Regions from separate parts of the Acinetobacter guillouiae genome, predicted to be linked through region 1. Evidence: predicted binding sites of a transcription regulator. Region 1 holds the regulator's gene; each other region holds the start of a gene.
What was found. The regulator PhoB, encoded in region 1, activates phosphate uptake and scavenging genes when phosphate is short. The targets are predictions, from matches to a motif close to TGTCATNAANCTGTCATAA.
Positions count from the first base shown of each region.

Region 1 (11,209 bases):
TTTCATGTGACAGGATGGAAAACAGGTTATTGCATTGCAACACCAGCGCTTATGAAAGTATTCCGTCAAATTTATCAATTTGCCAACTTCTGTGGCGTAACCCCCGTGCAAATGGCACTTGCTAATTTTATGCAACAGCATCCTGAACATATTGATGGGCTATCAAGCTTCTATCAGCAAAAGCGTGACCTGTTTATTTCAGGTATTGCGAATTCAAAATTCAGTTTAATTCCCTCTCAAGGTACATTCTTTCAAAATGTCGACTACAGCCAAATTCGCCCAGATTTAAATGATGTAGAGATGTGTAAATTCTTAGCGGAAGAACATAAAATTGTGGCGATTCCAGTTTCTGTTTTTTATAAGCAAGCCCCTAAAAACTTACGTTTAGTGCGTTTTTGTTTTGCTAAAAAGGAACAAACTTTAATTCAGGCCTGTGAAATTTTAAATCAAATTTAATCCCGATCCATACAGATCATCTTTTTAAAATTAAAGCCTGAGTTACTGAAATACTCAGGCTTTTTACTCAGCGTTTGTTATATTATCAATAAGATAAAGACACTCGAAATAGACAGTAGAATAAAAGATGCCAGCTCGTCCCGATATGCTTCACCAACCCAAGTTCTGGAAGGTTTTTTTAATCTTCCTCGGCCCACTGATTCTAACCAATATTCTGCAAAATCTATCTGGAACAATTAATACCATTTTTGTTGGGCAGATGCTCGGTGTAGAAGCGATTGCCGCAATTTCGGTATTTTTTCCGATTCTATTTTTATTGCTGGCTTTTGTGATTGGTCTATCTACAGGCGCAACTGTGCTGGTTGGGCAAGCGTGGGGCGCCAAAGATATCGAAAAAGTGCGTACCATTGTTGGCGCATTGTTATTTATGACCCTGATTGGTGGATCAATCATTGCCTTTTTAGGGGTGTTTTTTGCCAAAGAAATTCTATTGCTTTTGGGTATAGATCCCAAAATCATGCATCTTGCACTGCCCTATGTTCAATGGATGTTAATGAGTAGCCCTTTTCTATTCATCTATATCACCTACACCTCTATTTTACGTGGTGTGGGTGACAGTACTACACCATTGATGGCATCAAGTCTGACGATCATTGTGGGCGTCATTGTAACGCCAGCCTTGATTGGCGGTTATTTTGGTCTACCTAAGCTCGGCATTATTGCTCCAGCGATTGCCAGTGGCTTAGGCTTTATTTCGACCTTAGCTTTTCTCTATATCTATTTGAATAAAAAAGATCATGCTTTAAGACCAGATTCAGCGTTAATCCAGCATATCCGCTATCACCCACAATTTAGTCGCAGTATTTTGCGTTTGGGCGTGCCGACAGGTATTCAAATGGTGACCAACTCGGTCGCAGGTCTGGTGGTGATTGGACTGGTTAACCAACATGGTGCACATGCAACAGCGGCCTATGGCGCCGTCAACCAAGTGCTCAACTATATCCAATTCCCTGCTTTGTCGATTGCCATTGCAGGTTCCATCTTCGCCGCTCAAGCCATTGGTGCTGGGAAATCTGAACTGCTGGCAAAAGTGACGCGTACAGCGCTGCTGAGTAATATCGTGATTACAGGCTCATTGGTACTCTTGGCCTATATTTGTTCAAAATATTTGATGGCGCTGTTTATTACAGATCCATCGGTGATTGAATTGGGTCAACAATTATTATTTATCGTGTTGTGGTCGATTATATTCTTTGGTGCCAGTGCAATTTTTGCCTCAATCATGCGGGCCAGCGGAACCGTAACTGTTCCTATGATTTTTAATATTTTATCCATCCTGCTCATTGAAGTTCCATGTGCTTATTTATTTAGTCAGTGGTTTGGTTTACAAGGCATTTGGTATGCGCTTGCACTGACCTTTTTCAGCTTATGCTTAATGCAAGGTTTGTATTACCAATTTGTTTGGAAAAAGAAAACGATTGAGATCTTAATTTAAATGCATCGGCACTTTGCCCATACATTTAAATCAATAATGTTGAGCTTTATCGAGATGATTTTAATCCTTTCGATAAAGCTCAATTACTTTAAGCTCCGACTGCCCTAATAACTTGCTTTTATTACGCTCAAACACTTGTTGAATTGCTGGATCATTCGGATCAAAGACTAAGGCTTGCGGTAAAATTTGCTGCTCATTGAGATAGCTTTCAGCAAATAAGATTAAAATTTTTCCATTTTCCAGCAGTTCAATTTTCTGAGGTTTGGCAGGTAGTTTAAATGCAACCTTTTGGCTATTTTCTTGCGTTTGGTCAACAAGATTCAGTAGATAAATATCTAAATCTTGTTGATCTAGGGCACTATTTAACTGATTGAATCGGTTAAAATTGGCTTTCTCAGCATAATACAAATATTGATCACCTAAATAACCCATTAAAATAGGTATGCTTCTGGTGTAGATCTCTCGATAAGTATAGCGATTGTCTTCTTGCTCATCTTGATTTGTAGATGGTTCATCTTGGACGTTAATTACACTTACAATATCTGCAACACGTCGATCATAAATCCCAATTTGGTTTTCCGAATCTTGATAAAACTCAACCACTGAATGATACGCATCAACGGAATAGAGAACTTTTTCAGGTACATCAAAATTGAGTTCAAAAAAACTCAGATCCGCAGTATTCATATAAATATAAGGATGATTTGCCCAATCACCTAAAATACGAATACTTTTTTGCTCTGGTTCAAAGACCATATCGATTTCACGACAAAAGTGTTCCTGATAATTTGCTGGCAATGCGGCTGTGGTGATTTTGCCTGATTTCAACTGGATGCGTGAAATACTGTTCCCTACACCATTGTAAACATATAGATTTTCACCCTGTTTATCCAATAATAGTTTGCGTGGATAACGTTCAACTTTAAATTTTTGCAATACCTGTTTGGTCTTTAAATCGATTGCAAAAACTTGGTCATAATCCAAAGATGCCACATACATGATTTGGCCATCACGGCTTAACACCACATCGGTTGCACCGACACCTCGGCACATGTTGTGCATACAACCAGTTTCATCATAAGCTAAAGCATATTGGTAAAGCAGTTCCTCTTTGAATGAAACAAGATTAAATCGATAGACTGCATTTTTCTCTGTTTCTGTATAGTAAAGATTGTCCCCATATCGACGATAATCTCCCATTGCATTCATATTGGATAAAATAACGGTTTGCTGTGGGACAGCTTCCAAAAAGACCTGACTCTCATAGAATTTTTGAATCTTGATCTTTTGTTCATGACAATCATGGATGTACTGTTGCTTGGTTTTCCCCAAGTAGCTTCCAATATCAAGCTGCTCTTCACCATTCCACAGATAGTTACAATATTGACTGGCCTGTTGTAAATCACTGATCTGATTTTGCTGTGGCGAGGGTGCTGAACTTTGACCCTGTCCTGAAGGGATGGCAGCCATGATCGCTTTCACTCTTTTTATATTCTGTTCTGACTGTGCAGCTTGTTGGAATTTTTTGGCATAGGTTGTATGGGCTTCAAGATCATAGCTATCTAATACACTATAGGTCGCTTTAAATGCATCATAGCCTTGCAGTTGGGCTGATAAATAGTGCCCAATCAACGCCACTTTTCGATTCAATACGTCGATATTTTTTTCATGCTGCTTTTTTACCCGTTTAGACACAATTGTTGCAAACTCATCCACCTGATCTTGGTACTTGTCAATCATTTGGGTTAATAGAACGAGCTGTTTCTTCTGCGCTTCTTGAATGTCATTCATATCATGTAATGCAGATCGATAAGTACTGGCCTGATCTTCATCCAATAAAGGATAAGGTTGATCAAATCGAATGTTATCAACAATGCTACGATTAAAATGCACAACCGGTTTTAATTCTTCCTGAACTTGATCAAGCAATTGATAAATAATGGTTAAATCTGAATATAACATCGCATCCAATTTAGAAAGATCAGGATCTATTTTGCGTAATTGTTCTTGGTGAATAGCTGTTTGATATAAGTCTAGATATTGCACAGAACGATCAAAATATTGTGACCAAAATTTTCTATATTTATAATCTGCTAAGAAACCTGAATATAACCGATCATCCTCATCCTCTTTGATATATTGTGGGTAGAGTCGTTCTATTTCTGCTCTATAAAGCTCTGTATTTTCTGCCGTATCATGACTTGAATGGTCTTGTACACCAGCGACACTGTCTAAAATACTGGCATTCTCTTGATCAGTAGCAGCATAGGTTAAATGTGAGGCGAATAAAATCATACCTATACTTAGGCTTAAAATGGCTTTCTTCATAAAATGCTCAATTCAAATTATCTTTATAATAAAAATAAAAATTTAATATTTTCTGATCTATTCTAACAAATTATTGTATCAATCCCAATCCGCAGAATATTAATGAATTTAAAGCATGCTGATTTTTATTTTCAATTGATTCGATTATTTCACAATATCTAAAATGAAAAAACCGTCAGCTTGACGGTTTTTTCATTTTATAAATCAATTATTTTGGTTCTAGCTTTTTACTAAACTTGGTCGCAAAACCTGTAATTTTTTGATATCCAGTCGGTAAAATACGCTGAATTAAATCTAAGGTTTTTGCATCATTTCCAATAAGTAAACGACGTTTGTCTTTTAGTACAGCATCCAACATTTGTTGAGCAGCATCTTCTGGTGGCATACGCAATAGTTTATTAAATGCTTTTGCTGATTTGTCAGGGTTCATTCCTAAAGAACGTAAACTGTCATTCATACGCGCATCATTTGCAATATTGGTACGAATGCCGCCTGGATGGACACATAGTGCCGATACACCACACTTTTCGATATCTAATTCTTGACGTAATGATTCAGTAAAACCACGTACTGCAAATTTAGATGCATTATATGCAGACTGGGTCGGTTGCGCGGTTAAACCAAACAAGCTCGAAATGTTGATGATATGCCCATCACCTGTTTTCTTGATATAAGGCAAAAATTCTTTTGTTCCGTATACAACGCCCCAGAAATTGATATCCATAATCCATTCTAGTTCGTCATAAGATGCGCCTTCTACGGTAGAACCTAAAGCCACACCAGCATTGTTAAAAATCATGTTTACAGAACCATGATTTTGCACTGTGTCCGCAGCCCAAGCTCGCATTTCTTCAACTTTGGCAACGTTCACTTTCTTTGAGGTCACACGAACATTATATGGTTTGACCAATTCAACGGTTTCAGCTAAACCTTTTTCATTCACATCACTAATGGATAAATGACAACCTGCTTTTGCCAATAAAATAGCAAGTTGTTGTCCCATACCAGAGCCAGCACCAGTAATTGCAGCGACTTTGTTTTTAAAATTTTTCATTGTCTATCCTTTTTTAAACCCGCACAAAGCATTCAGAGTGATGTGCAGCTCACTTGCTCAATATAATTTTGACAATCATTATTGTCAATATTATATTATGATTTAGCCGATGTTTTTTTATACAAAAATTCTAGAATAGGTTTCAATGGCTTTTATTGCTAAAATAAGCGCTTCTTTGTGACAATCAAATATGACACGAGTAATTTTTTACAATGAATGAGCCACTTTCCACTGAAAAGAAAACTATAAATAAAGCTGCCAAAGAGCGTCAATTTAAAGGCATGTCCTTATCTGAGCGGAAACTTGCACGTCGAGAAAAGTTGATCGAAGCAGGGATTGAAGCTTATGGTACGCATGGCTTTTTTTCTGTCACCGTCAAAGATATTTGTAATGAAGCCAAGCTGACTGAACGTTATTTTTATGAGTCCTTCAAAAAAAGTGAAGAGCTGTTCCAAGTCATCTTTCTACAACTGATTGAACAATTACAGCAAACCGTGATGCAAGGCGTCATGCAAGCAGCACCTAATCCTAAAAATATGATCCGAGGTGGCTTAACTGCAATCTTTACCATGTTAAAAAATGATCCACGTGTGGCGCGTATTATTTATATCGATGCCATGCTGGTTCAAGAACTGCATAATCATGCCACGATCCATGAAACGATGGGCCGTTTTGACCGATTAATTCACTCCTTTGTCACCCTGATGATGCCGCATATTGAACGCAGTGAACAAGAAATTTCCTTGGTTGCCACAGGTTTAAATGGCTATGTAACTCAAATTGCGGTTCGCTGGGTCATGGGTGGGTTTAAACAATCGCTTGAAGAAATTGTCTCAGCATGTGAAATTGTATTTGTATCGCTGATTGATTCATTTTCATCTAAATAAGCTTTTTAGCCTGAACAATCCTGTCATAAAATCGTCACAAAACTATCAAATAGCAGATTTTTATGTTCAGTTTAAATAAATTTCTTTTCTCAAAATGGAACATTTATTTAAAAATGTCATGGATTATTCATCATATCGACGATTATTTGTCACATTTTTTTGCAAAAATTCGTCAACATCTTCTTTTTGCAATGATACTGTCATAATTAATCTTTGTAATAAGCCTGTCATAAATAAAAGACGGTACACCGTTCATACATAGGATATTGCGTTGTGAAAGATGACTATATATTAATCGTCGATGACGAACTTCCGATTCGAGAAATGATTCATACCTCATTGGATATGGCAGGTTTTCAATGCCTGCAAGCTGAAGATGCAAAACAAGCCCATCAAATGATTGTTGACCAACGACCATCTTTGATTTTACTCGATTGGATGATGCCTGGCGGTGTGAGCGGTGTAGACTTATGTCGTCGCTTAAAACGTGATGAAAATTTGGCAGAAATTCCAGTCATCATGTTGACAGCACGTGGCGAAGAAGATCATAAAGTTCAAGGCCTTGATGCTGGTGCAGACGACTATATGACCAAACCATTCTCTACTCGTGAATTGGTTTCGCGTATCAAAGCTGTCCTTCGTCGTGCCAATGCACTCAGTGGTGAAAAAACCATTGATGCCAATGGATTAATACTTGATCCAGTGAGCCAACGTGTCAGTTTTAGTGATAATATTTTAGAAATGGGTCCAACAGAATACCGCCTATTGGCATTCTTTATGACACATCCTGAACGTGCTTATACACGTGCCCAGTTACTTGATCAGGTCTGGGGTGGTAACGTGTATATTGAAGACCGTACCATAGACGTACACATCCGCCGCTTACGTAAAGTGCTTGAACCTTATGGTGCTGATCGCTACGTACAAACTGTGCGTGGAACGGGTTATCGCTTCTCTACCCGTGCAGATGTTGCTTTAGGTTAAGCATTCTCAAGGTAAATAAATTTCTATGTATGAACCCTACCCCGTCCCAGATCTTGCACGAGAACATAAAAAATTCCGTTACAGTAGCTTGTGGGAATTTGCAAAACAAGATTTACGCCTGCTTGGTTTTTTACTCATCATTGGCGGATTTATTGGTTTAGGGATAGGGTATTTTTGGATTTGTATTTCCATCGGTTTTGCTGTTTTTTTTCTATTTCAATTACGCTCTTTATACTTGGTCAATGAGTGGATTTCGAATCGTCCTTATGATTCTCCGCCCAATCTAGAAGGTATTTGGGGTGCGCTGCTTTTTAATGTTTATCGTGCACAACGCCAAGAACGGGTTGTTCAAGCTGAAATGGTCGGATTGATTGATCGTGCGCAATCCTCACTGATTGCTTTAGCCGAAGCTGTGGTTTTAACGGATGAATTACATCAAATTGAATGGTGGAATCCTGCTGCGGAAAGACTGTTGGGCATTCAACCGCTAGATCGTGGTCGTAATATCTTGACCATTATCCGCCAACCGAGCTTTATTGAATATTTTAATAATATCGACCAATCTCCAGATGGCATTAAAATAAAATCTTCGGTTTATGAAGAGCATTATGTACAGATTAAACTGACACGTTTTGGTAGTGAAAGCCGTTTGCTCGTCGCTTACGATGTCACACGTGTACATAATCTGGAACAGATGCGCAAAGACTTTGTCGACAATATTTCACATGAACTTCGTACCCCGCTGACGGTACTCAGTGGTTATATCGAAACCTTTACCGACCAAGAAGATTTAAATCCGCGCTGGAAACGTGCTTTTGAACAGATGCAATCGCAAACACGTCGTATGAATGCCTTAGTCAATGACTTACTCTTGCTTTCACGTTTGGAAGGCAATAAACAGATCGCAAAAAATCAAATCATCGATATGCCGAATTTGATGAATCAGCTTTTTGATGATGCACAAGCCTACAATGTCGATTATGGACATACTTTAAATTTAGATATCGACAGTCATTGTGACTTAATTGGTTCTGATGCAGAGCTTGCCAGTGCGTTTAGTAATTTAATCACCAATGCGATTAAATACACCCCTAAAGGTGGCACTGTTACAATCGGCTGGCATGATGACAGTGAACATGGTTATTTCACTGTTGAAGATACCGGGATCGGAATTGACCCAAAACATATTCCACGTTTAACCGAACGCTTTTATCGTGTAGATAGTGCACGAAGCCGTCAAACGGGTGGAACAGGTTTAGGGCTTGCCATTGTGAAGCATGTTTTAATGCAACATAATGCATATTTAGAAATTGATTCTAAAGAAAATCAGGGGTCTATTTTTAGAGTGGTTTTCCCCAAAGAGCGCCTTGATTTTGCAGGTTAATATTTGATTTTTTGATTAATTCTGATGAAACTATTTTTAGATTGTGAGTTTAATGGCTTTGGTGGTGAATTAATTTCACTGGCATTGGTTGACGAAAATAATCAACATTTTTATGAAGTTTTAGCATGCGCTGACCCCATTACTTGGGTTAAAGACCATGTCATGCCTCGTTTAAATCAAGAACCGATTTCCTTAGCGCAATTTCAAAGTCGCTTACAGTTTTATTTATCTCAATATTCTAGTCTTGAAATTGTGGCAGATTGGCCAGAAGACTTTGCCTTGTTTACCCGTAGTCTGGTACTTTCTGCGGGGAAATGTATCCGAACACCTCCGCTGACCATGCAATTATGGATGCAAGACCCAATTGAAACCCATGTCCCCTCTGAAAACCCACACAATGCCCTAGCAGATGCACAGGCTTTAAAGCTGTCTTATTTCAATGCATCGGGATTGATCTAAAAATATATTCTGGGTTTAACCAGACACTTTTATTGGGTTGCTATTACATAAAAAGAACCGCCAAATAGCTCGCACTGCTTGTGTATTTACCATTGTGAAAAATGTTTTGATGCAATCAAAATATCTTGGAAATTAATACTAAAAAACGATATTCAACTTTTAAAATCGTTTTCCTCAAAAAGCACTTATGCCATAACGAAAATTCATACTCAGACGTGTGCTGTATATCTTCATAATAAAATTCGAGATCAAGCTGAATAAATGACTTTAGATTATAAAAATAAAGCTTACTTATATTAATGTTGACCAAGTCACATTAGTGAAATATATTGAGAAATATATCTGATTTTAAGCATTATTTTATCATCAGTTATTTTTATAAAAAACTATTCATAAATATCAACACACCAAAAAATGGACATTACAATGAATAAATATAAATTTTCTATTGCAGCTGTTTTAGGATTATTACTGAGTGGGTGTGCTACGACCATAGCAAAACTCTCTTATAACGATCTAACAGGTAAAACCGCAAATGAGATGATGAATACCAATCGTGAAGGAAAATACGGACCAGTATGGGGAAAGCCTTATAGGACTGGCGTTGATAAGGATGGAGGGCAATTATTTTTTTATTGGATACGTTCCGATATGGGAATAACAACCGAACAATGTGGACAAGGCATGGATCAAGGTGTTGTGATCCAATATATGTGTAGTTATTCCAATGTCTGGTGGAAGGAATGGAAGATTAAATTTGGACAAGACGGACGAGTCTCTGAATGGAAAGTGGTTTCTTTTAAGGCTGAAAAGAACCGCTTATAACAGGCTTACATCAAATCTTATTCGGCTTTGTGAGCTTGACTCTGTTACTCAAAGTGATACAGAGTCAATCTCAATCAACCATTTGAAAAATATAATGATCCATTGATCTCAATTATATTTTATGCCCTAAAGCTTCACCCATCACCACAATAGAATTGGCTTTAAACTGTTCATCCCAAGTGATTTTATTCTGTTCAAACAATACAACTGCGGTTGAACCTAAATAAAAACGTCCAAGTTCAGCACCCTTTTCTAAGGCCAAATCATGCTGGTTTAACTCTAAACGCCCTGTTGGTTTTACTTTACCAGTCGCCACAGTTTCAATTCCTGCAACGATCATTGCACCCACTAGAACAACCGCCATACGTCCTAATTCGGTATCAAACAAACATACCATACGCTCATTACGCGCAAATAAACCTGGAATATTCTCTGCTGTAGTCTGGTTTACAGAAAATAACTCACCAGGGATATACAAGGTTTCTGTCAACGTTCCTGCAAATGGCATATGGACACGGTGATAATCACGTGGTGACAAATAAACCGTGGCAAATTCACCATTGATAAATGGTGCAGCCAATTGTGGATCGCCAATCAGTTTGTCTACAGAAAAACTTTGGCCTTTGGCCTGAAATACATCACCATCTTTAATTTTACCCAACTGAGAAATTGCACCATCTGCTGGAGAGACAATACTGGTCTGATCTGTGTCAATTTCTCGAACACCGTCTTTTAAGGCCCGGGTAAAAAATTCATTGAATGATTTATATTTTAAAGCATCACTTTGCTCAGCAATAGAAAGGTCTATCCCATACTGTGCTTTAAATGCTTGAATCGCTAAATTTTTAACAATTGGATTTTCACTGGCTGCAACTTTACCAACAACACGGCTGAGTTGCTGTTGCGGAATGACTTTTTGTGCTTGGATAAAAATTTGTTTTTTTAACGTTGATGTAAGACTCACGCAGGTGATTCTCCAGTAATAATTGGACTATCGAGGCGATTGCCCCACTCGCTCCACGCACCATCATAGGCTTGAATATTCCAATCCAATAACCGACCCAAGATATAAGCCAGACCAGAACGATGATGTGACTGACAATACACCACCACAGGCTGGTCAAATTGAAAGCCTAATTGTTCTAGACGTTGTTGCGTGCGTTCTAGAGGATGCAATTTTAAATGATTTTGACGATTAATTGCAGTACTCCATTCAAAATGTTGTGCACTTGGAATGTGACCGCCGCGTCGCGCTGCTAAACGCTGTCCGGTATATTCTTCTGAAGTTCGACAATCCCAAACTTGAATCGCTTGCTGTTCAACCTTTTGCAACAGTT
Region 1 covers NZ_AP014630.1:123,467-134,675, reverse strand. The annotation lists gene AS4_RS00565 (methionine aminotransferase) at 1-456, shown strand, start outside; gene AS4_RS00560 (MATE family efflux transporter) at 584-1,951, shown strand; gene AS4_RS00555 (YncE family protein) at 2,012-4,279, opposite strand; gene AS4_RS00550 (SDR family NAD(P)-dependent oxidoreductase) at 4,488-5,333, opposite strand; gene AS4_RS00545 (TetR/AcrR family transcriptional regulator) at 5,546-6,220, shown strand; gene phoB (phosphate regulon transcriptional regulator PhoB) at 6,494-7,204, shown strand; gene phoR (phosphate regulon sensor histidine kinase PhoR) at 7,230-8,588, shown strand; gene AS4_RS00530 (hypothetical protein) at 8,613-9,047, shown strand; gene AS4_RS00525 (hypothetical protein) at 9,474-9,872, shown strand; gene asd (archaetidylserine decarboxylase) at 9,985-10,836, opposite strand; gene AS4_RS00515 (sulfurtransferase) at 10,833-11,209, opposite strand, start outside.

Region 2 (11,209 bases), 2.1 Mb from region 1:
GTGCGCCTGTATGATTTAAGTCTTCACGCTTTAAATAGATTTGTGCGCCACCCAATTGATCAGAAAGGCGTCTTGCATGAAATAAAGGACTAGGGCGACCTACATAATTGGCAAACAAATCAGCCAATTCATTTTGAAATTCTGGCGTTTTACGAATTTCTTCATATGCGACATTGATTTCATCCATTGCTTCTTTTAAATGAAGTGGAATAAATTGACCACCATATTCACCAAAAAAGCCTTGTTCATTTGGTAGCGCAATACCATTGATTTGATGATCCATTTCTTTCCCTATTTAATAAATCAGCCGTTGAATTTATGAATAACAACTTTGCTTGAGAATAGGGTTTATTGACAATTTTAGCCTACACCGCAAGCCATTTATAAAATATCAACAGACCCTAATTTACCGAGATAAATATTTCGTCATATCCTCAATGCCTTTCAAGGTCATTGGAAACATATGATCGTCAAATAATTGTTTAATTAAAGCGATAGTTTGCGTGTAATGCCAATAACCTTGCTCTTCTGGATTTAACCATGCTGTTTTTTCAAAATGATTGCGTAAGCGACGTAACCATACATCCCCAGCTTCATCATTCATATATTCGACAGAACCACCGACCGATTTCAGCTCATAAGGCGCCATACTTGCATCACCCACCACAATTACACGATAGTCTTTACCATAGGTATTGAATAAATCCCATGTATTCATTCGGGTAGAAGAACGACGATGATTATCTTTCCACACATAGTCATATAGACAGTTATGGAAATAGAAATACTCTAAGGTTTTAAATTCAGTTTTTGCCGCACTAAACAATTTTTCACATTGTGCAATGTGCGAATCCATCGACCCACCTACATCAAACAACATCAAAACTTTAATACGATTACGCCGTTCAGGCACCATTTGTACATCTAAAATGCCCTGTTTGGCAGTTTCATAGATAGTACTGTTGATGTCTAATTCTTCTGCAGCGCCTTGACGAGCAAACTTACGTAAACGACGTAAAGCCATTTGCATTTGTCGAGTACCTAAAATTTGTTCATCATCCAAATTTTGATATTTACGCTGTTCCCAAACTTTTACTGCTGAATTTTTACGACTCGGGCCGCCAATTCTCACGCCTTCAGGATGGTCACCAAAAGCACCAAACGGTGAAGTTCCACCTGTGCCAACCATACGGTTGCCACCTTGATGCTTTTTGTGTTGTTCACGCAAGCGTTCTTCCAACATCTTCATCAGTTCTTCAAGCGAACCTGCTTTCAGCAATTCAGCACGTTGTTCAGGTGTGAGATGTTTTTCAAGTAACTCTAAATCAAACCAGTCTTTGGGAAGTTTTTGAACTTTGCTGAGTAGATCATCGATATCAAAAGTATGAATACCTTCAAAATAATCTTTCATGGCACGGTCAAATTTGTCAAAGAAGCGTTCATCTTTGACCATGACTGTCTTTACTAATTGATAAAAATCATCTTGATCGGCAAAAACCAAGCCTTCACTAATTGCTTGGTTGAGATCAATGAGTTCTCGTGTTGAAACTGGAACACCATATTTTCTGAGGGTATAAAATAATCGCACAAACATGTTGCGATCTCCTCATTAACGACGTGACATAAAGGCTAAGCGTTCAAGCAACTGTACATCTTGCTCATTTTTAATCAATGCACCATATAAAGGTGGAATCGCTTTTGATTTATCATGATTACGCAAAATGTCTTCTGGCATATCATCTGCCATTAACAAGCTTAACCAGTCAATCAATTCAGATGTTGAAGGTGGTTTTTTTAAGCCAGGCACTTGACGTAATTTAAAGAAGACTTGTAATGCTTCTGAAACCAATGTTCCAGAGATATTTGGAAAATGAACTGCGATAATTTCACGCATCGTTGCTTCATCAGGAAATTCAATATAATGGAAAAAACAACGACGTAAAAATGCGTCTGGCAGTTCCTTTTCATTATTTGAAGTAATGATTACGATCGGACGTTGGGTTGCAGTAATGGTTTCGCCTGTTTCATAGACAAAAAATGACATTTTGTCTAATTCATGTAGCAAGTCATTTGGGAATTCAATATCTGCTTTGTCTATTTCATCAATCAACAATACACAGCGTTCTTCGCTGGTAAATGCATCCCACAACTTACCTGGTTTGATATAGTTTTTAATATCGTAAACACGGTCATCGCCCAACTGGCTATCACGTAAACGAGAAACTGCATCATACTCATACAAACCTTGCTGTGCTTTGGTTGTAGATTTAATGTGCCAAGTAATTAATTTAAGACCTAGACTCTCAGCAACTTGTTCAGCCAATAAGGTTTTACCTGTACCAGGTTCGCCTTTCACCAATAATGGCTTTTGCAATGCTCGAGCTGCTTTTACAGCCAGTTTTAAACTATCCGTTGCGATATACTGTTCAGTACCTGTGAATTGTTGAGAATCGACAGACATAACTTACCTTTATTTTTTATTTAAAGTGGTGAAATATTTTTTGCTACAGCGCTTGCTTGGGTATTTTTGCTGGTTTTGTATTTAGACCAAAAAAATCCAATGACTAAACCAATACCCATGACAAAAGTAATTAAGGCAAGATTTGACCAAATCAATGGTGAATCCTTGGTCAGAATTCCAAATAACAATCCAAATATTGCTGGCGCAATCGCTGAGTTTGGTCCTTCAGAAATGGTCGGGGTTGCAAGAACGGCAAATACAATGATCCATGTAATACCGCCAAGTGGCGATGGCAATCGTTTTGAAATCGAATACCAGCACCATAAAATCAACAGCGTCCCAAGAATATAGACGGTTATTGCGATATTATCTTCTGGGATAGCATCAAATAGATCTAAAAAATTTGCCCATATTCCTGATAACTGATCAAGCACCACGTAATCCCTCTGGTTCAACCGCATTTGGGTTAATTAAACCTTCTGGCGGCATTTGAATAAAGAAGCCTTTTGTATTGAGTGAATCGATTACATGTAACACATTTACACGTGCCAATGGTCGAGCTTCGCTCAGTTCAAGATGCATTACATGCGTTGCACGACCAAAGGCAACACGTAGTGGCTCAGAAAGAGCCGCTAAGGGATCTGCACTTTCGTCTGTATTTGGATGATTTGGGCGAGCCACATAAAGATACATTTCATCTTTTTTGCTCGATTTATAAATATCACAATGCATTTTAAACAACAGCTACAGTAAAACTTAGTTGACAGCATACATGAAAAAAACGACGGATACATTATCGAAAGTTAACGCATCAGTCGTTATTTATGTCCAATTGCTAAATCTTTGATCAATAATAACGCAGTAAGCTTTCTTGGCTATTGGTGATTATTCATCTAAACAACAACAGCAACAGCCGCTATTCATTGACCTTCATCTGCATACTTAAAAACTTAATATCTTCTTGTAACAGATGGATCAGTGGCTGGGTAAGTAATTCATAGCGCCACCCCAACAAATAACCGGGTAAATCCTGTTCATTGCCATGAAATACCACATGATGATACAAGGCATTTAACCATTTTTTACGCATAAGTACTTCTTTAGGTACTTGCATTTCAAATGAAACCTGAGAAATTAACTCATCCACCTCAAGTGTGATTCCCTGAGAAGAATGCTTGATTGGGCGCGCAATACGCAGTGGCCACTCATCGGTTTCAGGCAGAAACTTCAATAAATCTAAAATAGTTTTTCCATGTTCACGCACAATATTTGGACGTATTCCCTTCACAGAGGACAATTGAAAATTATTTTTAGGATTGACTTCAACCAAATCAATCATCGTGGCATTTTTTAGTATAAAGCTACGTGGTTGATTGAGTGCCTTGACCATTTCTTCACGCCAAACACTTAATTGTTGCAATTGCATCAATTGTTTTCTGGAATGACGATAATTACCAATATCACAATATAATTTTTCTTTTGGTGTTTCTGAAGCGATTTCAAAGGTTAAATTTTGACAATCTTCAAGCACATGTGAGTATAGGCTTTTCTCGACCAATTCAGCTTTTACTTTTTCAGCCAGACGCATAATGTATAAAACATCATTGGCTGCATAATTCATTTGTTCATCTGTTAATGGTCGAGCCAGCCAATCTGAACGTGTTTGATCTTTATCAATATCAATCTCTAAAACCAATTTCAATGCATTTTGATAACTGACTTGTAGACCATGTCCTAAAAAAGACAACCCCACTTGGGTATCGAAGACATTCTTCAGATTTTTCTGATCTGCATAATGATAAATGAGATCAATATCTTCTCCACAAGCATGAAAAATATTTTGCTGTGCTTGAAAAAGTTGAAACCAAAAGCGATCTAAATTTAAGGTTGTGCCGTCGAGCAAAAATACTTGACCATTGACATTAATTTGGAATACACCGAGTTTTGGCCAAAGTGTGTCGACTTTAATAAATTCAGTGTCTAGACCATAAGTCGAAGTATGTTGCATCAAATTCAACACATGTTCGAGATCGGTCTGTTGATTAATAAATTGAAACATGTCAGTTTAAGTCAAAATGTTACATTCAAATGAAATATGATTTTACCTTAATATATAAAATTTAAATATAATATTTTTAAACTAATTCTCCGTAAACACCTTATTTTTCAATAAAGTTTCTTGTGAATATTTATTTTATATATAGGTTTTACAACTTAATAAAAGTATATTTTAAAGTAATAAATAACATGGCTAATCATTGCTTTAGCTTGAGTTTACCTAAAAAATTTAGCGTGAATGTAAATAATTTTTAAATGAGACAGAGTTTGTTGATCTTTTAGTCGTTATCGCATTTACGCAAAACTTTCAAGCTCAACAAACTCTAAATGTTAGCAAGTCTAAGATCGCTATTTCATTCTCATGCGATTATGAACAGCCTGACTCAATGTATGACTATCCACATATTCCAATTCACCACCTTGTGGAACACCTTGTGCGATTCGTGTCATTTGCAAAGACAAATGTTTTGTCGCTTCTACAAGATAATGCGCAGTCGCTTGCCCTTCTACTGTTGCATTGGTGGCTAAAATTACTTCAGTAATTTTACCATCGGTTAAACGCTGCACTAAATATGGAATACCTATTTCTTCAGGACCAATACCATCTAAAGGCGACAAATGTCCACCCAATACATGATATTTGCCTCTAAAGCTACCAGACTGTTCTATTGCCATTACATCTGCAGGAGACTCAACCACACAAAGCAGCTGATCATCCCGATCATTTGAGCAACAAATATCACAGACTTCATTTTCAGTTAAAGAATGACAAACACTACACTCATGAATATAGGAAGTTGCTTCATTTAGCGCATGCGCCAAACCTATAGCACCTTCTTTATTTTTCATGATCAGATGGAGTGCCATACGTTGAGCCGATTTCGGCCCAACACTGGGTAAGATTCGTAAAGCTTGTACGAGTTGATCAAAACGGTCGCTAAACACCTATGATTCCTTAGAACAATCCTGAAAGACCTGGTGGTAAACCCATACCTGAATTGGCTTCTTTCATCTTCGCTTCTGTAATGACTTCAGCTTGGCGAGCCGCGTCATTCATTGCTGCTGCAATCAAGTCTTCAATCATATCTGGATCGTCTTGCAACAAATCTGGACTGATTTCGATACGCTTAACAACATTACGGCAAGTCATTGTAACTTTTACCAAACCGCCACCAGCTTCAGCATTCACTTCAGTTTGGGCAAGTTGTTCTTTTGCCTTTTTAACGTTGCTTTCCATATCTTTCTGCATACGTTGCGCTTGCTGCATAAGCATATTAATGTTCATAAAATACTCCGAACAAAAGTCCTAAATTAAATCTCTGTCTTTCAGTTTCATGGCTCGTATTTTCAAAAGCCTAGAAGAAAATGAAAGAAACTCTTTCGCAAATTTTGCTTATCTTAAATTAAATCTAATCCATGAGAAAGGTCACGGATAATATCATCGACATCTTCTAAACCAACAGACAAACGGATTAAACCTTCACGAATACCCGCTGCTGCTTTTGCTTCAGGAGAAAGCTTACCATGAGTCGTTGTTGCTGGATGGGTAATTGTTGACTTAGCATCACCTAAATTACCTGTAATCGAGATAAATTGTGTATGGTCAATAACTTTCCAAGCACCTTCTCGTTCACCTTTCACTTCAAAAGAAACGATTCCACCAAAACCAGTTTGTTGTTTGGCTGCTAACTCATGCCCAACATGATCTGCTAAGCCAGCAAAATAAACCTTTTCCACTTTTGGATGAGCAACCAGCCACTCGGCAATTTTTTGTGCACTTTCAGAATGCGCTTTCATACGCAGTCTTAAGGTTTCTAAACCTTTCAAAAAGACCCATGCATTGAATGGGCTCATCGATGGGCCAGTGGTACGAACATAACCAAATACTTCTTCAAGTAATTTGTGACTACCAACCACAGCACCACCCAGTGCACGACCTTGTCCATCTAGATATTTGGTGGCAGAGTAAATCACTAAATCTGCACCAAATTGTAATGGACGCTGTAAAATTGGTGTGCAAAAACTATTATCAATCGCCAATAAAGCATCATTTGCATGTGCTAAATCTGATAATGCTTGAATATCTGCGACTTCAGCCAAGGGATTTGATGGTGACTCAACAAATAGTAATCGAGTTTCAGGACGGACCGCGTCTTGCCAAGCGGTTAAATCAGTTAAATCAACAAAAGTCACTGCGACATTAAATTTAGCGACATATTTTTCAAATAATGAAACTGTAGAACCAAAAACAGCACGTGAACAAATCACATGATCGCCTGCTTTTAAGAACGACATTGCAACGGCCATAATTGCAGCCATACCTGAACTTGTTGCCACAGCGCGCTCACCACCTTCTAGTGCAGCTAAACGCGTTTCAAACATAGCTACAGTTGGATTGGTAAAACGTGAATAAATATTACCTGGTTCAGCACCAGAGAATTTTGCTGCTGCTTCCGCTGCATTTTCATACACAAATGACGAAGTGAGGAAAATTGGCTCACTATGTTCACCTTCAAAACTGCGTGTATGACCTGTACGAATCGCTAAAGTATCAAGTTGGTATTCAATGTCGTCGTGCTGGCTCATTTCAACTACTCAGTCCAAAAACTGCCTTTGTAAAATATTGCCAACATTTTGAGCGCCCTATGTATTTAAGGTCAAGGTAAAATCGTAAATTATCACATACACTTCGCTTAAATCTGCATAAAAATGAGACAATCACCGCTTATGACACAAGTATCAGCTAAGTTCCAACAGCGCAAATCCAAATTGAAGAATCTAACCACTCGTATCTTCAATGGTAAGTCATTGGTTTTATCTCAAAGTACCCCTTATGAAATTATTGCGGAGCATCATCAAACCAAAGTGCGTTACTACGCAGCTGCTGAAAAAAAATTTAAGGAACCTTTGGTTTTTACAGCACCATTGTCGATCAATATGGCTATTTATGACCTCTACCCTTATCGTTCACTCGTTAAATATTTTACCGAACAAGGCTATGATGTGTATTTATTGGACTGGGGGAAACTCAGTTATCAGGATCGCAACTTAAACTTTTTATACTTTATTGATGAAGCTATACCACTTTGCATTAATAAAATCCGAGAACATGCTCAAAGTGAGCAAATTTCATTACATGGCTGGAGTATGGCCGGTATTTTTGTATTACTTTACACAGCATTACGCCAACCTAATTATGTTAAAAACTTAATTATCCTAGCCAGCCCAATTGACAGTTATGCATCGGGTGGCATCGGTAAACTTTATCAAAAAATAAATAATCTGATTATAAAGAATCAAAAACTGAAAGATACTTTATATAAAGGTGGTTTACCGAAAAAACTGATCCATACCCCGGGCTTACTCAATGCCATTGGTTTTAAGATTTTAGATCCAAAAGGCTGGTATGAAGGTCATAAACAGTTGTTGCTAAATTTAGACGACAAGGAGCTGTTGCATGAACACGCTACCCTTGGAAATTTTTTAAATCACATGGTGGATTACCCCGGTGGTGTCAATCAAGACATGTTATTTAATGTTTGGTTGCAAAATCCACTGAAAAATGGGGCAATTCAGCTCAGTAACCACAAAATTGAACTTCGCAATATCGACTGTTCACTGATGATTGGGGCTGGAAAAAATGATCAAATGGTCACCGCAGATGCAGTTAAGCCTTTAAGCGAATTGACAAAGAGTAGTGATGTCACGTTTACTCTTATTCCTGGGGGACATTTAGGGCTAATGTCTAGTCAAAAAAGTGCGGATGAATTTTGGCCTACACTGTCCAGATGGTTAGAACAAAGATCGACAAAAATTTAAGAGATAGATATGAAGACTACAGTTGCATTTATTGGTTTAGGCGCAATGGGCTATCGTATGGCAGCACATTTACCCAAACATTTTGATACCGTATATGTGTGGAATCGAAATTTTGCAAAGGCTAAGCAACATGCAACTGAGTTTGGTACTCAAGCTGTCGAACTCGATCAAGCGGTACAAGCTGATATTATTTTTTCATGTTTACCAACCAGCCAAGATATTGATGATTTAATCCAAGATTTAAAAATCAAAAATGGCGCGATTTGGGTCGATTGTACCAGTGGTGTACCTGATGCTGCGCGTAGACAGTCTGAGTATCTTCTCAAAAATAATATTCACTTCTTAGATGCACCTGTAAGTGGTCAAACCATTGGTGCTGAGAATGCAACGCTGACCTTTATGGTCGGCGGTTCGGCAGAAGCATTTCAAATTGCCCTACCTGCAATGCAAGCGATGGGTAAATTAATTAAACATGTCGGTGACTCAGGCGCAGGCTTTGCAGTAAAAGCTGTAAATAATATGATGATGGCGGTTCATTTATGTGCGGCCGCTGAAGGATTTACCACGCTGAAAGCACATGGGGTAGATTTAAATGAAGCACTTGATTGTATCAATGCATCTAGTGGTAAAAGTGGTGTGACTGAAACTGCACTACCGCAACGCATCCTCAATCGCAGCTTTCCACTGACCTTTGCTTTACCACTCTTGGCAAAAGATACAGGTATTGCCATTGATTTAGTTCGTGATGCAAGATTATCAGCACCTATTCTTGGTTTAACACAAAGCTTAATTACCACCGCCAATAGTCTTTCAGAGCCTGATAGCGATTTTTCTACCGCCGTAAAAATGTATGAATCATGGAGCAAAATTACATTAGATTAATTTTTCGTCATTGAATAATCACAACTAAACCTTATAATCACATTAAGTGACATGTAAATATGTCAATTTCGAGGTCGTATCATGAATAAATATGTAATTGCTACACTTTCTAGTTTATCTATTTTAGTCGCTAGTCACGCTTTTGCTGATAACACCCAAGAATGTAAAAAATTGCAAGATGATTACAATGTCATTTATGCATCAAAAGGATTCTGTTTTAAAGATCCTGAAGCAAAAGCAAAATATAATAATGACAATTGTTATACAAGTAAGCCTAAATTTTCTGAAAAAGAGCAGCAAAAACTTGACTCTATCAAGGAACGTCAGAAAGAATTGAACTGTAAATAATCACATTCACACCTTCAAGGAAATAAACATGGCTTATGATGATCAGAATATATTTGCACGAATTTTACGTGGTGAACTTCCTGCAATTAAAGTTTATGAAGATGATCATGTGCTTGCATTTATGGATATCATGCCGCAAGCCGATGGGCATACCCTGATTATTCCGAAGACGCCAGCAGTGACATTGCTCGACTTAGATCCTGAAATTGCAGCTTATACAATCAAGATTGTGCAAAAAATAGCGCAAGCAATTGAAACAGCTTTGGATACTCAAGGTATTGTATTGATGCAACTTTCTGGAGCTGCTGCTGGACAAACTGTACCTCATGTACACTTTCATTTGATTCCGAGCTCGGTGCATGAATTAGGTCGTCATGCTATTCAAATGGGCGATCAAGAAAAAATTAAAGGGTTTGCTGAAAAAATTAAGACTGCACTGGCTTAATTAAAAAACTTTTTAGAATCAATGGGGCTAATCAAGCCTCATTTTTTTATTTAAATTACACAAATGTTAAATTCGCGTCATTAAATTGTCATTTTTTCTTCACTGATATGTAACAAAGTTTACAGATACTGCATGCAAGTTAGTAAGTAGTGCACAAACCCACACTTACTGAATAAAAAAAGTAACTGCAAACCCATTGAACATGTTTTGGAGAAATCTCAATGAAAAAAGTGCTACTCGCTGCAGCAATCGCCACCCTTAGCATAAGCGCAGCTCAAGCAGCGCCAACATTGTATGGTAAATTCAACGTAACTTTAGATCAAATTGATAAGAATGGCTTTAAAGACGAAAGCGTAACTAAAGTAAACTCTAACGCTTCTCGTATTGGTGTTAAAGGCGAAGAGAAATTAACAGATAAATTGTCTGCTGTTTACTTGGCAGAATGGCAAATCAGTGCTGATGGTGATGGCGATGCTTTCACCAACCGTAACCGTTTCGTGGGGATTAAATCAGACGGTATCGCAACGTTAAAAGTTGGTCAGTTTGATTCATATTTCAAAAATGCTGCTGGCAACAACCAAGATATCTTCAACGATCACAACGAACTCGATATGACTGCGATTTTAGTTGGTGAAGATCGTTTAAAAAACGTGATCGGTTTTGAAACAGATAAAAAATTATTGGCTGGTTTAGCTTTCAACATCATGTTTCAGCAAGGTGAAGAATCATCTGCTTTAAAAAATGATGCTAAAGGTCAAAAAGGTAGCCGTGATAGTTTCGGTGATGGTATCTCTACATCACTTACTTATGACAACAAAGACTACGGTTTTGCTGCTGCTGTTGCAGGTAACTTCGGTGTTGCATCTAAATATAATGCATATAACTCTGAATTAGGTAGTAACACAATCTACTCTGACGCAATCCGTGTTACAGGTTCTGTAGACTTGAAACCTGCGGGTCTTGATGGCTTAGTATTTGGTGCATTATGGCAAACTGCTAAACCGTCTGATGATACTGTTGCAACCACTTCTGGTACTACAGTAACATCGTTCAAAGGCTTGAAAGAAAATGCTTATGGCATCACTGCTGCATATGCAATTCCTTCTACACCGATTAAGCTAAAAGCTGAATATATTTCTGCAACGACAGAACTAGATGGCCGTGATGATCGTAAACAAGACCTTTACGGGATTGGC
Region 2 covers NZ_AP014630.1:2,685,780-2,696,988, forward strand. The annotation lists gene trpB (tryptophan synthase subunit beta) at 1-283, opposite strand, end outside; gene AS4_RS12440 (vWA domain-containing protein) at 407-1,594, opposite strand; gene AS4_RS12445 (AAA family ATPase) at 1,610-2,461, opposite strand; gene AS4_RS12450 (hypothetical protein) at 2,482-2,895, opposite strand; gene AS4_RS12455 (YcgL domain-containing protein) at 2,888-3,193, opposite strand; gene AS4_RS12460 (ribonuclease D) at 3,378-4,520, opposite strand; gene recR (recombination mediator RecR) at 4,868-5,464, opposite strand; gene AS4_RS12470 (YbaB/EbfC family nucleoid-associated protein) at 5,475-5,804, opposite strand; gene AS4_RS12475 (O-succinylhomoserine sulfhydrylase) at 5,918-7,105, opposite strand; gene AS4_RS12480 (alpha/beta fold hydrolase) at 7,247-8,338, shown strand; gene AS4_RS12485 (NAD(P)-dependent oxidoreductase) at 8,348-9,220, shown strand; gene AS4_RS12490 (YARHG domain-containing protein) at 9,302-9,568, shown strand; gene AS4_RS12495 (HIT family protein) at 9,597-10,013, shown strand; gene AS4_RS12500 (porin) at 10,235-11,209, shown strand, end outside.
Region 2: a site for PhoB is predicted at 10,089-10,107, ahead of AS4_RS12500 (porin). Genes of this name have one in related genera too.

Region 3 (11,209 bases), 820 kb from region 1:
TCTGTAATAATGACCTGTTGCATGTTATTTGTAGACATACTTTCTTTCCTATTCCATTCATTGCTTTTCATGTTTTCTGTATTTGAACATAAACCAGTGCACGTGCAAATATTTCGCCACCAATGTCTACAAAATAGCGTGGGTATCCTTACAAAAATATAATTTTCAATTATTTATACAAATGGCTTCAAACAGATAAAGACATAAGAACAAAGATCAAAAACAAACGATGTTGCTGATTTTACAGATAACCATGCGCTCGCTTATGGTTTAAAAATAGGTTATCGCTTTTAACTCATTATATTTTTTGCAAGTAAGCATTTAATTCTTAACGATTTACATGCTTTTTTATTGCCATTTTTAAGCATCAAAAATCATATTGATCATTTTTTGTTTGCTAATTTAATTTTACCCTGATAATATTCAAACACAAATTAGTTTTACCCAGATAAAAATATCTAAAGGTTTTAAAATGAATACTGAAAACACCTACACCGCCTTTATTGGCAATGACCGTTTAATCACTGATTCTTTGTTAAACGTGGCATTAACCATTAAGACTCAACAAAACACCTCCACACCTGTGTTGATTTTTAATGATCAAACGGGCCAAGCCATTGATGTTAATACCATAGGCTCTACAGCCGATATTCAACAACGTTATGCTGAACCTGAAGCGGTTAAAAAAGTTGGACGTCCTAAATTAGGGGTGATTTCTCGTGAAATCACTTTGCAGCAAAAACATTGGGATTGGTTAGATCAACAAAGCTCTAGTGCATCTGCTGTAATTCGAAAATTGATTGACCAAGAGTTAAATAACCCCGATTCAGCAAGTAATAAAATGTTGGCAAAACAGGCAACTGATCGTTTTATGTCAGCAATGTCAGGCAATATGCCAAACTATGAGGAAGCCACTCGTGCTTTATATCAAGGTAATCAAGCGTTGTTTTTAGAATTGATTCACGACTATCCAAAAGATTTACGGGCGTATTTGATTTTAAAAACGCAACATGCTTTTTAACTACAATATTCGTAACTATATAAAAATAAAATGCGCTAAGCCTTTGGGATTAGCGCATTTTTTATAATGATCGGCACACGATTGATCATTAAATTATTTTTGTTGTTCGGACTCATCACAAGCTTGTTTTAAACGTTGCATTGCCATCGGATCCATAGGTGCCGTCATCATTGCATGATAGTTTCGGCATTCTTTGGTCGGCTCCTGTATTTTCGATTGGTTTGAGACACAGGCTGTCAATACACTTGCAATACCAATTAGGAAAAATGTTTTCATTACATGACCTATAATTAAATCTTAACCTGAATTAAAACTAAATTTTATTGCTTGTACTGTTGCAAGTCTGTTTTGATCGGATTCCATAAATGTTAATTCTTCTTATTTTAAAACTTACACAGCCGTACTGTTTATTGAAGTTCTAAATATATTTAGCCGAGCGCTGCAAAAAGTATTACTGGACTTTTGCTTAGAATAGTAATTTAAAAATCTTTTTATTTATAACAAGATACACATTCTAAGTCTTAAATAACACAAAATTAAAAAATGCTTTAATCTATATGATATTGATTAGTTTTATCTTGTATATATTAAATTTTTTGCATAAAAAACCCACTCTGCAGTGGGCTTGTTTCAATCAATCCAATCTGTTAAAGACGAACCAATTCCACAATTTTTTCAGCCAATTCTTCAACTGCTTCTTGAGCAAATGCTACATCAGCACCCTGTTCAACATCCGTTACTACCACAACACCAGTTTGACGAAGCAATGCAACTTGATCGCTTGATAAACCTGCTTTTGCAAACGCAACAACACCTTGTTGAATCAATAAGCTTTCAAGAGATTGTGCATGTTCAAGTGCTAGAGCAGATACAGCAACCACAGCTGGTTTTTGACCTAAACGTGCAGCACGCGCTTCAGCAGTGACAGGTTCATTGTGTGCAGTCCATTCAACTGCAGCTTCAACCATACCCGCACCAACAGTCACATTACTTAAACGGTCAATAAAGATAAAAGAACCTGTATAACGACTGTCATGATAACGGTCAAATACCACTGGTGCATCAAACTCAATCGTTACATCTGCAATCGCATTTAAATCAAGCTGTTCAACTTGCATTTTTTCCAATGTGTTGACATTGGTACGATAGTTAATCTTTGCAACCTTAGCCGGAATGGTTTGTGTACCAAACTTCACATTATAAAGTTTGCCCAACACTAAAGGTTGATCAGTCATCCATACGACTGTTGCACGAGCAGAACGTGAAATGAGCGGTTGCTCACCTGCTTTGACCAAGACATTACCACGCGAAATATCAATTTCATCATTCAAGGTCAAAGTCACTGCTTGACCAGCAATTGCATGTGCTAAATTGCCATCAAAAGTGACTATTTCTTTCACTGTTGATTTCTTACCAGACGGTAAAGCCACAATTTCATCGCCAACTTTCACTTCACCTAAAGCAATCGTACCGCAGAAACCACGGAAATCGAGGTTAGGACGGTTCACATATTGCACAGGGAAGCGGAATTCATGTTTGCTTACATCATGTGTAATTTCAACAGTTTCCAATGTTTCCATCAAGGTTTTACCTTGATACCACGGCGTATTTTCGGATTTATTTACAACGTTATCGCCATTCAATGCAGAAATTGGCGAGAAGATGATATTGGCAGGTTTACGCTCACCCAATTGATTAACAAAATTATTGTACTCAACTTGAATTTCATTGAAACGCGCTTCAGAGAATTCAACTAAGTCCATTTTGTTAATCGCAACTACGATATTACGAATACCCAATAGGCTCGCAATAAAGGTATGACGACGAGTCTGTGTTTGTACGCCATAACGAGCATCAATTAAGATGATTGCAAGATCTGCGGTAGATGCGCCTGTGGCCATGTTACGGGTATATTGCTCATGCCCTGGGGTATCGGCAATGATAAACTTACGCTTTTCAGTAGAAAAATAACGATAAGCCACATCAATGGTAATACCTTGCTCACGTTCAGCTTGTAAACCGTCGACAAGCAAGGCCAAATCAGGTGCATCACCTGTTGTACCCACTTTTTTAGAATCACGGGTTACTGCTTGTAATTGATCTTCATAAATCAATTTTGAATCGTAAAGTAAACGACCAATTAACGTTGATTTACCATCATCAACATTACCGCAAGTCAAAAATCTTAACAGGTCTTTATTTTCGTGCTGTTTTAAATATGCCAAGATATCTTGGCTAATTAATTCTGATTGATGAGACATTGCTCAAAGCTCCACAATATTTTGAAATCGGTTGCTATATCTTTAAATCCTCCTAAGTCCTCCATTTTCTTGCTGGAGTTCCCCCCTCTTTTATAAAGAGGGGTTAGGGGGAGATTCATATAAAAAATACTTAGAAATAGCCTTCTTGCTTTTTCTTTTCCATCGAACCTGCTTCATCATGGTCAATCATACGACCTTGACGTTCAGAGCTTGTGGCTAAAAGCATTTCTTGGATAATTTCAGGCAGTGTTGTTGCTGTTGATTCAACAGCACCTGTCAACGGGTAACAGCCCAAAGTACGGAAACGTACCGATTTCATTTGTGGAACTTCACCTTCTTTTAAACGCATACGTTCATCATCTACCATGATCAACGTACCACTACGTTCAACAACTGGACGTTCAGCTGCTAAATACAAAGGTACCAAAGGAATACTTTCTTGGTAGATATATTGCCAAATGTCTAACTCAGTCCAGTTTGACAATGGAAATACACGGATACTCTCGCCTTTATTGACTTTACCGTTATAAAGATTCCAAAGCTCTGGACGTTGGTTTTTAGGATCCCAACGATGTTTAGCATCACGGAAAGAATAAACACGTTCTTTTGCACGTGACTTTTCTTCATCACGGCGTGCGCCACCAAATGCAGCATCAAACTGATATTTATCCAATGCCTGTTTTAAGCCTTGGGTTTTCATAATATCGGTATATTTTGAGCTACCATAATCAAATGGGTTTACGCCTGCATCTTTACCTTCTTTGTTTTGATGCACGATCAGATCAAAACCGTGTTCTTTTGCCATGTTGTCACGGAATTTAATCATGTCCTTAAACTTCCAACCTGTGTCGACATGCAACAGTGGGAAAGGAAGTTTAGCAGGATAAAATGCTTTTAAAGCAAGATGCAGCATGACAGCTGAGTCTTTCCCGATTGAGTAAAGCATCACTGGATTTTCAAACTCAGCAGCAACTTCACGGATGATATGAATACTCTCAGCTTCAAGCTGTTTTAGATGAGTAAGTCTTTCCTCAGATATAGGCATTGACAGCACCAGCTCACAAAAACGTGTACTTATTACACATATTAAAATTTATATTCATTATAGTGATTTACACCTCAACCCTTTTGCTTGTTTTTTTATATTCATATATAAAAACATCATAAGCAACAACAAGAGATCGGCATGACCACACAAATTATTGCGCTAGAACAGATTGATTTTGAGCAATGGCTTCCACTTTGGCGCGGCTATTTAACATTTTATAAATCACAACTCAGTGACGAACAAATAAGATTATCATGGAAGCGAATCACAAATCCTGAACAAGCTGATATGTTTGGTTTTGCCATCAAAGTAAATGGTCAGGTGGTTGGCTTTGTACATTTGATTGCACATATGAGCATGTGGACAGATTTACCCTATTGTTATCTACAAGATTTATTTGTGGATGAAGCTTTTAGGAATCGAGGTTTAGCACGACAATTAATTGAGCATTGTTATCAGGTCTGCGCAACAAAGTTTGACCGTGTTTATTGGCTCACTCAAGAATCCAATATTAGCGCCCAACACCTTTATGATCGTATTGCGAGTAAAACAGGATTTATCCAATATAAAAAAGCATTAGCATAAAAAAGCTCACCTTTTTCAAGTCAGCCTTTAAAAAAATTGAAGATCTGCATATCAAATAGCTCAACCAACAATTTAAAACTAAAAATCGCTTCTAGAATTTAAAGAAGCGATTTTAGCTTAGTCCCAACTTATCAAACTGTATATGCTTAAAATTAGATATATACAGCCCGACAACTCAGGGCTTAATGGCCGAATAATGCTTTATCTAAAGGAATTTCAATTCCTACAGAAGCACCTGCATCATTGCCATGTACATCAGAATCACTCACCCAGCCATTAATTTTTAATGGCATAGTCGGTTTAATATAATGTGTCCAAGTTAAATCTAATGCTTTAATTTTGTCTTTTTCTGGGAAGGCTAAGTTGATTTGCTTATCACCAAAGAGAGCAGCAGATTGGTTGACTTTGGCATAGATTGCACGACCAGATAAACGATTCATCACATCAAAGCGAATATCACCACCGACAGAAATCATTTCACCATCACCACCCATTGCATGCCCCAATGGGAAACCTTGTTGGTAATAACCATCTTTATAAACATGATGACTATAAGAAACACCTAATGGATCACCATTTGTTTCTGTATTCGCCCATTCAACATAAAGCTGGTACGGCAAATTTTTAAAACTTGAGGAATAGTCAGCACCAGCTAAATACATTTTTTTAGAGGGTAGTAAACCCGCTTCATCTTCCCCAATATATTGCCCATAAAAACTCATCGGAACATTCAGCAAAGATTGAAGATTTAAACGCGCATCAAATCCAGCAAGCTGGTTGGATGGATTACCCACCCCCGTACAGGTGCTATCTGCACACTCATTGTCTTTTCCAATAAAAGCATTCCAATAAGCTTTTGCACTTCCTGGTTGACCTTCCCCATCAATTTGGAAAGCACGTGATGCACCAATTTCTAAATAAGGTAAAGGTTGTGCAGTTAAGCGCAATCCCATTAAACGTGCATCAGGTACAGCCGTATAATCATTTAACTGTCCAGCAAATGCTTGATATTGCCAAGGACCAATCCAAGATAACCATTTAGATTCAAAAGCCTTTTGTTCAGCACGTTGTACAGTAAAACCATAAACTGGACGGCTGGCATCACCACGAATCAAACTACCATCATGTCCTGGCCCCCAATATGTTGGGATTTGACCCGCAATAACCCACTGATTCCATAGTTTTCCTGCAATGTATGAACCTTCCACATTGACATCTTGGCCGTTATCAATTTGCGGATCTTTTTCACCATTAACACGAAGCTTTGCATCCCAGTTTTCACCGCCTGCATTAAATTCTAATGAACCCACATACTGTGCTTTTGCACTATCCCCAAAAGCTTGAGGAATATTTTTTTGATCAGTTTCAGCAAACAAACCTAATTTTGCGGTTTGATTATCTGCTTTTAGTGCATTTTGAATTGAATCAATAACTTTTTGTTGGGTATTGTTTAAAACTTTTGCTTGAGATAAGGCACGTTGAATTTCATCCCCACTCATTGGCCAAGTCGATGTACTGATTTGAATCACACCTTGCTGATTTAACCAGTTCAAATCTGTGCGAAGATCTTCATTATTTAATACGATTCCCTGTGCAAATACAGGTAAAGACATTCCAAGTAATACAGCAGCACAAAGTGATTTTCTTAAATACATGCTCATTTTTCTCAAGTTTGATTTACAACCACACCTTAATTTTTTTATAAGTTTTTTTCAATGGTGAAATTGTGTTATTCATATTTTAAAATTCCATTATCCAAATAAAAAAAAGTGCACCAAAGTGCACTCATTTTCTTTTAAATTCAGATAATAACGATCATTCAGCTTTTAACATAATCGCCATCTCTAGCTTTTAAATTAAAATACTTTTAAAAATAGCCAGAATAAACCACCTGATAAACAAATCGTTGCAGGTAAGGTAAAAATCCATGCAGAAAGAATCGTTTTGACTGTTGCAAAATTCAATCCAGTTTTATTGGCAACCATGGTTCCCGCAACCGCACTGTTGAGTACATGAGTCGTTGAAACGGGTAAACCAAAACCATCTGCAGCAGCGATTGTCGACATTGCCACAAGTTCAGCAGACATCCCTTGACCATAGGTCATATGATGTTTACCAATACGCTCGCCCACAGTAACCACAATACGTTTCCAACCCACCATTGTTCCTAAACCCAGTGCCAATGCCACAGCAACTTTTACCCAGTTTGGAATATATTGAAGGAAAGAATCTAAGTTTTTGCGATATTCTTTTACCACTTTGCCTTGAGCTTCATCCATTTTTGGAAGTTGATCCGCTTTATCTAAGCGTTTAAAAGCCGTGGTGCTTAAGTACATATCATTGCGTAATGAAGATACTTCAGCTTCTGGGATATCTTTGAGATCACCAAATTTACCAACACGCTCGCCTAAATGATCAGTCAAACTGGCCAACGCAGGAACAACTTCGGGATTCATTTCTTTGGTTTGGATAAATTTAGTAATGGTTACACGCGCTTGTTCATCTGGAATATCAGCATGCTGTGCATAAATTGCCGTTGCAGTTTGACCAGACAATTGTGAGAATGACTGTAAATGCTGTTGGTCTAATCCTCTATTCAACGAATAAGCCAAAGGCACAATACCAATCAAAATCAGCATGATTAAACCCATACCTTTTTGCCCGTCATTTGAACCATGTGCAAAGCTTACACCGGTACAGGTGAAAATCAGAATCGCACGAATCAAAGGTGGTGGTGGTTTATTGCCTTCAGGGGGTTGGAACAACTCAAGTTGTTTTTTAAATATTTTTTTAACAATCAAAAAGACAATTGCTGCAAATGCAAAACCAATCAAAGGAGAAAACAGTAATGCTTTACCCACTTTAAGCACTTGATCCATGTCTACACCACTTGCACCCGTTGAAGCGTGCAAAATGTAGTTCATGATGCCTACACCCAAAATTGAGCCAATCAAAGTGTGAGAGCTTGATGCCGGAATACCTAAGAACCAAGTGCCTAAATTCCACAGAATCGCCGCAATCAGCATGGCAAAAACCATAGCAAAACCAGCGCCACTGCCTACATTCATGATCAGTTCAACAGGAAGTAAGGCAATAATTCCATACGCAACTGCGCCACTGGCAACCATTACCCCAAGGAAGTTACAAAAGCCTGCCCACATCACGGCTACAGGTGCAGGCAATGCATTGGTATAGATCACGGTTGCTACAGCATTGGCTGTATCATGAAAACCATTTACAAACTCAAAACCCAAAGCGATAAATAACGCTGTCGCTAAAAGAATCACTGAATAAAGGCTTAACGGTGGAACATGTGCTAAATCTGCACTAACTTGCACCCCAATATAAATCAAGGTAGCAATGATAATCGTCAGAAACACCGGCATAAAAAATTTCGGTGTAGGTACATGTACATTCGTCGATTTAGCAGCTTGAGACGATTGTGCAGAATCTGAGACGGGAGGTAAATTCGAATTCATGCAGAAAGTTAGCGAATATTAGAATGCGCTTATTGTTCAATTAAATTGTGACAATTATATGACAAATAGAGGTCATATGAAGTGAAATTTATAATTATTTCACCTCAGTATTTCGCTACATAAGCGACAAAATTAATATTTTTATTATTTATAATTAGTATCTTACACTGATAAATTCAATATAACTTAAGCAAAATATTATATTTCAGACTGAAATAATATTTGTAATATTTCAGACCAATTTAAGTTATTCATCATTTGGCATTACCATTTTTCATGAAATTTATGACAAATTGATGAAAAAACAAACATGCTTTTAACTTTATTTTTAAATATTTTCCAATAAATCCCGTTTACTGAATCTATGCAAGTTTAACGCCAACAATTTTCCTTTCACTAAAGTACTCTGCCTGATCAAAAAATCGTCTTGAATTGCATGTGTTAGACAAATAATGTGTGAAAAAATAAAGAGATCATCCAAGTAATTTTTCACACACTTTTTAACAGCTTGCTCTAACAGATTAAGCAATCATTCACTTTTCAATTTCTAGTTTGAATAAAAAACTCAGCGTTCTGTAAACACTGAGTTTTTGACTTAAGATCATCTCGAAAGCTAATTCTGAATGTAAATTGAATACTTGTGTCTAATTAAAATTATTTCCACTGATAGCCCATAGATACTGCACCACCAATATTGCTACGACTGTCGGCAGAAGCACCCATTTTCCAGACGATCTTATTACTGTCAGTAATCGCACTCACCCCGATTGCCACTGCAGTTTCACCTCGGTAACCCGAGACACCCGCACTAACCATACTCATACCCGCTTCAGTGGGTTGTGGTAAGTTACCTACCGCCATCGCACCTGCGATACCTGCATAAGTATCGTTACGCAAGTCATCCATGTTTTTATTGGTGTCATAGAAAGCTTGTTCCAGATTACTTACCCGAGTATCTATAGCACCCAAGGCATCCCCTACATTATGGAAAGTTCCCCCAGCGACATTATAGGTAGGTGCGCCAATCGAACCATCTTTGTTCAGTGTTGAACCACCACCTAAATGTTGCGCCACACTGCTATTGGTTTGGTGTAATTGTGAACCGTTAATGGCATCCGTAGAGCTTGAGGTAATTTCACCATTTGCTAAACCACTGACTTTATTTGTTGTCCCATCAATCGTGACTTTACCCACATTGACCTTATTCGCTGTCACTTGCTTTGCTGTGACTTGATTCGCAGTAACAGAATTTAACTGAATATCCTCTGCTAAAGCCACTTGATAGTTATTTGAACCATCTACATTGGTACTACTGTTTACAACAGTGTTCTTACCTGCAGACACGCTGGTTTTAGCACCGGCAACCTGTCCATGTATTGAAGCAATTGCATCATGCACATTGTCTTTACCTGTATTTCCAATATTACTGGTTTTGATCGTTCCATCTGGATTAACTTTTGCATTTCCGCCCAATGCATTTGCGACGCTTTCAGCGGTGTCATGTAATTGACTACCATTAATGGCCTGATCAGAATCGGCACTCACCTTACCGTCAGCCAAACCACTGATGGTATTGTTTTGTGAATCAGCCTTAATATTACCCACCGTGACCGAATCAAAACTGACATCATCTTTGGTTGCAACTTGATAATCAGTTGAGCCATCAGCCTTAGTGGTTTTGGTTACTTCAGTATTTTTACCTGCACTTACAGTTTCTGTAGAACCCTTAGCTTCATTAGCTTTAGACATTGCAGCCTTTAATTGTGCAACATTGACCGCGTCGGTATCTGCAGTACCCGCTGCTACACCAGTAATTTGACGAGTGATCCCCCTTGAGACATCTCCCACAGAAAATGCAGCTGCACTACTTCGCCATGTACTCCCTGTATTGCTAGAACCAAAACCTGTCAATGGATCAAAGCCTGCGATACCCGCCGCAGTATTAGCAACTGAGCCTTTACCAAGAGCAACACTACCTTCCAGCTCGGCACGTGTATCCGTTCCAATCGCAACAGCATCTTTACTCTTGGCAGATGAATTAAGGCCAAGCGCAGTAGCGCCATCTCCTTTTGCACTCGCACCAACGCCTACCGCTACAGCAAGTGCTCCACTTGCACCATCATTGTTATAATTACCCGCTTTGTTACCAGCATCATTGATACTCACATAATGAGTCGTATCCCCTGCACCAGCATAAAGTTTTTCAACCGCTTGGTTTGTGGCATGTAATTGTGAACCGTTAATAGCATCTGTACTGCTTGCACTAATTTCACCTGCAGCTACATTGATGATTTGTCTTTCACCACCGACTTTACCGACACTGACGACACCATTGACTGTTGATCCTACACCAGCAAAGGCATAATCCTCGCCATTAATGCTGACTTTATCTACTACAGTTGCTACACGATCTGTGGATGCGTTACCTAAGACCACACTGTTGGCTTGGGTCGTTGTGACATTATTGCCAAGGACTTGAGTATTATCTTGAGCAACGTTATTACTCGCACCAATCGCTGTAGAGTTTTTACCAGCTACATTATTCAAAAAGCCCACTGCGGTAGAAAAATCGGCTTTTGCAGATGCACCTTCACCAATAGCAACTGAAGATTTACCACCCGCTAAAGCACGACCTACAGCTAAAGCATTTTTCCCAGTTGCACCATCATTGTTATAATTGAGACCTTGAATACCCTCATCATTAACACTGAAATAATGAGTAGAAGCCGCAGCCTGAGCTGCTTTAAGTTGTGATAGGTTTACTGCATCAGTATCTTGGCTTGCCGCTGCAACATTGCTAATACGGCGTTCTTTT
Region 3 covers NZ_AP014630.1:945,616-956,824, reverse strand. The annotation lists gene AS4_RS04420 (NAD(P)H-quinone oxidoreductase) at 1-38, opposite strand, end outside; gene AS4_RS04415 (DUF2239 family protein) at 473-1,021, shown strand; gene AS4_RS04410 (hypothetical protein) at 1,115-1,297, opposite strand; gene cysN (sulfate adenylyltransferase subunit CysN) at 1,669-3,282, opposite strand; gene cysD (sulfate adenylyltransferase subunit CysD) at 3,413-4,321, opposite strand; gene AS4_RS04395 (GNAT family N-acetyltransferase) at 4,469-4,915, shown strand; gene AS4_RS04390 (capsule assembly Wzi family protein) at 5,098-6,570, opposite strand; gene AS4_RS04385 (inorganic phosphate transporter) at 6,772-8,394, opposite strand; gene AS4_RS04380 (YadA-like family protein) at 9,049-11,209, opposite strand, start outside.
Region 3: a site for PhoB is predicted at 8,440-8,458, ahead of AS4_RS04385 (inorganic phosphate transporter). Genes of this name have one in related genera too.